2 regions of the Paenibacillus sp. P5_B5 genome follow, and region 2 is predicted to be linked to the other one. Evidence: a T-box and tRNA genes for the amino acid it is inferred to sense, from the RefSeq annotation. Region 2 holds a T-box; the other holds one or more tRNA genes.
The links. The T-box of region 2 lies ahead of AC1DOK_RS06920 (valine--tRNA ligase). A T-box ahead of a tRNA ligase gene usually reads a tRNA of that ligase, here a tRNA-Val.
Positions count from the first base shown of each region.

Region 1: it has a tRNA-Val gene. The T-box ahead of AC1DOK_RS06920 (valine--tRNA ligase) is inferred to sense a tRNA for this amino acid. The anticodon was not compared.

Region 1 is NZ_JBFULK010000026.1:2,200-4,562, reverse strand. Features, by position in the region: tRNA gene AC1DOK_RS23115 (tRNA-His) at 19-94, opposite strand; tRNA gene AC1DOK_RS23110 (tRNA-Leu) at 150-229, opposite strand; tRNA gene AC1DOK_RS23105 (tRNA-Leu) at 299-387, opposite strand; tRNA gene AC1DOK_RS23100 (tRNA-Cys) at 404-477, opposite strand; tRNA gene AC1DOK_RS23095 (tRNA-Gly) at 489-563, opposite strand; tRNA gene AC1DOK_RS23090 (tRNA-Gln) at 564-638, opposite strand; tRNA gene AC1DOK_RS23085 (tRNA-His) at 658-733, opposite strand; tRNA gene AC1DOK_RS23080 (tRNA-Trp) at 767-840, opposite strand; tRNA gene AC1DOK_RS23075 (tRNA-Tyr) at 845-929, opposite strand; tRNA gene AC1DOK_RS23070 (tRNA-Phe) at 951-1,026, opposite strand; tRNA gene AC1DOK_RS23065 (tRNA-Asp) at 1,047-1,123, opposite strand; tRNA gene AC1DOK_RS23060 (tRNA-Met) at 1,164-1,240, opposite strand; tRNA gene AC1DOK_RS23055 (tRNA-Val) at 1,263-1,338, opposite strand; tRNA gene AC1DOK_RS23050 (tRNA-Glu) at 1,349-1,423, opposite strand; tRNA gene AC1DOK_RS23045 (tRNA-Ser) at 1,461-1,553, opposite strand; tRNA gene AC1DOK_RS23040 (tRNA-Asn) at 1,557-1,632, opposite strand; rRNA gene AC1DOK_RS23035 (23S ribosomal RNA) at 1,651-2,363, opposite strand, start outside.
Region 2 is NZ_JBFULK010000004.1:95,091-97,453, reverse strand. Features, by position in the region: gene AC1DOK_RS06920 (valine--tRNA ligase) at 1-1,084, opposite strand, end outside; T-box leader at 1,129-1,423, opposite strand; gene AC1DOK_RS06915 (LysM peptidoglycan-binding domain-containing protein) at 1,649-2,363, opposite strand, start outside.

The DNA of each region.
Region 1 (2,363 bases), on a different contig from region 2:
TTAAGATAAAAGAATAAGTGGGGCGGACGAGGGGAATTGAACCCCCGAATGTCGGATCCACAAACCGATGCGTTAACCACTTCGCCACGACCGCCATAAAAAAGCTTATGAGATCATTGATCACATAAGCTCATTACTATTTGCTCTGATGCCGGTGAAGGGACTCGAACCCCCACGGTTTCCCTCACGATTTTGAGTCGCGCGCGTCTGCCAGTTCCGCCACACCGGCTTAATCCATTCTCTGAATGGCTGCCCTGATAATTCATTTGAGCTATGGGCTCTAACTTAAGATAATACATGGTGCCGAAGACCAGACTTGAACTGGTACGATAGTCACCTACCGCAGGATTTTAAGTCCTGTGCGTCTGCCGATTCCGCCACTCCGGCTTAATGAAGTAAATTGTGGAGGCGCCACCCAGACTCGAACTGGGGGTAAAGCTTTTGCAGAGCTCTGCCTTACCACTTGGCTATGGCGCCATTAAAAAAATTGGAGCGGAAGACGGGAATCGAACCCGCGACCCTCGCCTTGGCAAGGCGATGCTCTACCGCTGAGCCACTTCCGCTGGCTGGGGATATAGGATTTGAACCTATGCATGACGGAGTCAAAGTCCGTTGCCTTACCGCTTGGCTAATCCCCAATATAGTAATAAGAATAAGTGGGGCGGACGAGGGGAATTGAACCCCCGAATGTCGGATCCACAAACCGATGCGTTAACCACTTCGCCACGACCGCCATAGATATAAACTTGTAAAGCTAGGATATTACTGGCAGGGGCAGCAGGAATTGAACCCACACCAAAGGTTTTGGAGACCTTTGTTCTACCTTTAAACTATGCCCCTATAATGGTGGAGGATGATGGATTCGAACCACCGAACTCGAAGAGAGCAGATTTACAGTCTGCCGTGTTTAGCCACTTCACTAATCCTCCACGTTCACCTGTAACAGTGAATGGTGGCTCGGGACGGAATCGAACCGCCGACACGAGGATTTTCAGTCCTCTGCTCTACCGACTGAGCTACCGAGCCATACTATTAAATTGTTTAAATGGCGGAGCCGACGGGATTCGAACCCGCGGTCTCCTGCGTGACAGGCAGGCATGTTGGGCCACTACACCACGGCTCCGCGATAATTTCATGAAATAAAATGTCTTCATAAAATTGATTGGTTGCGGGGGCAGGATTTGAACCTGCGGCCTTCGGGTTATGAGCCCGACGAGCTACCGGGCTGCTCCACCCCGCGTCATTATAAGCATATACTATTATGGTGGAGGCTAACGGGATCGAACCGCTGACCCTCTGCTTGTAAGGCAGATGCTCTCCCAGCTGAGCTAAGCCTCCGGGATATAAATGGTGACCCGTAGGGGACTCGAACCCCTGTTACCTCCGTGAAAGGGAGGTGTCTTAACCACTTGACCAACGGGCCTTGTTAAAACTTGAAGTAAGTAACTTCAGTAAAATAATGGCGGAGAGAAAGGGATTCGAACCCTTGAGACGCTTGTGGCGCCTACACGATTTCCAATCGTGCTCCTTCGACCAAACTCGGACACCTCTCCATATGGCTCCCCGAACAGGACTCGAACCTGTGACAACTCGATTAACAGTCGAGTGCTCTACCAACTGAGCTATCAGGGAATACTTAATACATTATACAGGGTTTATTCCCTGAAAACTAGTAGCGAACACACATTGCTGCGCTTCCACCTCAAGCCTATCAACCTCGTCGTCTACAAGGGGTCTTACTAATTGGGAAATCTCATCTTGAGGGGGGCTTCGCGCTTAGATGCTTTCAGCGCTTATCCCTTCCGTACATAGCTACCCAGCGGTGCTCCTGGCGGAACAACTGGTACACCAGCGGTACGTCCATCCCGGTCCTCTCGTACTAAGGACAGCTCCTCTCAAATTTCCTACGCCCACGACAGATAGGGACCGAACTGTCTCACGACGTTCTGAACCCAGCTCGCGTACCGCTTTAATGGGCGAACAGCCCAACCCTTGGGACCTACTTCAGCCCCAGGATGCGATGAGCCGACATCGAGGTGCCAAACCTCCCCGTCGATGTGGACTCTTGGGGGAGATAAGCCTGTTATCCCCAGGGTAGCTTTTATCCGTTGAGCGATGGCCCTTCCATGCGGTACCACCGGATCACTAAGCCCGACTTTCGTCCCTGCTCGACTTGTTGGTCTCGCAGTCAAGCTCCCTTATGCCTTTGCACTCTTCGAATGATTTCCAACCATTCTGAGGGAACCTTGGGACGCCTCCGTTACTCTTTAGGAGGCGACCGCCCCAGTCAAACTGCCCACCTGACACGGTCCTCCTACCAGTTCATGGTAGAGAGTTAGAACTCCAGTACGATCAGGGTGGTA
Region 2 (2,363 bases):
CAACAACTGCTCCGCTGCGTTCAGAATGGCCAACCTGATGCATATGTTCTTCTATTTTGATAAGTACGCCCTGCTCTTTAAGATCAGCAACGATTTTCTTGCGGCATTCAAAGCGATCCATACCTTGATAAGGACCTGCATTTGCATTCATCGTCCCTGACTCGTCCATAACAAGCACGCGAGGCAAGTCATGACGTGTACCAACTTCAAAGTCGTTCGGATCATGTGCTGGTGTAATTTTAACTGCCCCTGAACCAAATTCCTTCTCTACATATTCATCCGCAATAATCGGAATTTCGCGTCCGATGATTGGCAGTACAAGCGTTTTGCCAATGAGATCCTTATAACGCTCATCCTCAGGATGAACCGCAACCGCAGTATCACCTAGCATTGTTTCTGGTCTTGTTGTTGCAACTACGATCGCTGCAGAACCATCCTTCGTTTTGTATTCCAAATGATAAAGCGCACCTTGCACTTCCTTATATTCCACTTCAATATCCGATAAAGCTGTACGAGCTTGCGGGTCCCAGTTGATAATGCGATTGCCGCGGTATATCAAGCCCTTTTCATATAGTTTAACGAATACTTCACGAACTGCTTTAGACAAGCCTTCATCTAGTGTAAAACGCTCCCGAGAGTAGTCAAGTGAGAAACCCACCTTCGCCCATTGCTCATGAATCGTATTAGCGTAGTGATCCTTCCATTCCCATACCTTCTCTAGAAACTTCTCGCGTCCAAGATCATATCGTGATAAACCTTCTTCACGAAGCTTTTGCTCAACCTTCGTTTGTGTTGCAATCCCCGCATGGTCAGTCCCTGGAAGCCATAATGTATCGTAACCCTGCATACGCTTTGTACGGATCAGAATGTCCTGTAAGGTACAATCAAACGCATGACCAATATGGAGCACTCCCGTCACGTTTGGCGGCGGTATGACGATTGTGTAAGTCTCTGCATCCTTACGTTCTCCTGCTTTAAAAAAGTTGTTGCTCATCCAATAATCGTACCACTTCTTCTCCGTGCCTTTCGGATCATAGGTCGTTGGCATCGAAGTCAGATTATTCTTTGACTGCTCTTCGTTCATTTCACAAACCCCCGTTTAATTAAAAATAAAAAAACCTCTCGTCCAATAAGGACGAAAGGTTTATCTTCCGTGGTACCACCTTTATTCCATACCTCTTACCTTAGCGTAATAAACCGCTACAAAGAAGTATAGCACTTAGTAACAGATAACGGCTGCAACCGGTCAACGCTACTGCTCAGCTCTCTAATCGGTATAACCTTAGTTGATCAACCAATTATTGGGTTCACGTTAACTACTCAAGGGCGACTTCAATCGGTTTGTTTCCTGCGGAATCTTGCAGCGATTCAATTCCGCTCTCTGAAGGGCTTACCGTCTACTACTCCCCATCTTCGTATGTTGTATTCACCTTATTATAGTTCCCATTCTTACCATATGATAACCATATTTGTAAGGTGAGTCAATACATTGTCCATTTCTTCTGACTTATAATGCTCGGCAACGCAAAGAGCCTTTGGCTTATCTGGAAGAAACGATTTCACCGTCTTAGAGACGGTGACGCTTCTTCAGGTGAATAAGAACTCTTATTCACGGGCCAAAGACTCCTATGTACATCTGCCGAGTAAGCTATCTTGGAATATATATAATTTGACCTGTCTGTACATCCACAGCAGGTAATTTATTAAACTGCTGAAGCTCACGCTCATTAACTCCATATTTACGTGCAATTCCTTCAAGTGTTTCTTCCTTCTGGATTATACACATCTTCACTCTACGGAACTGCTGATTATCCGCATCCTCACGTAAGAATAGTTTACGCCATTCCACAGAATCCGTACGTAAAGTTTCCTGACCCGCTCCAGATTGAGATCCACTATTCGCATCTTGATCAGAATAGTTACTTGGTCTGAGTAATGACTTAATCCCAACAGTCTGCTCATCGACAAAGGGCTCTTCTTTGCTTCTGCTCCCGAGCGCAATTTTCATTTCCTTAACCTCTTCTTGCACTGGAATAACTGGAGCTGCAAACTGAGGTGATAGTTGATTGAATTCATCCTGCTGTTCAACCTCATTAACCTCATTAGGTTCATTAGGTTCATTAGGTTCATTAACTTCATCAAGTTCATTAACTTCATCAAATTCATCATGCTCATCATTAACCTCATGATGGCGAACTTCCTCATACACATAATTAGGAGCAACATAAGATGTTGTATAAGCATTTTTCTGCTCCATATATGCCTTAGGGTAAGCCACCTCTGGTTCGATCACTTCATGAATTTGCTGTTGCCACAAGTGATTCGCTTGTAAAGGCTGTGGTAAATCAGCAGCTCTTATCTCT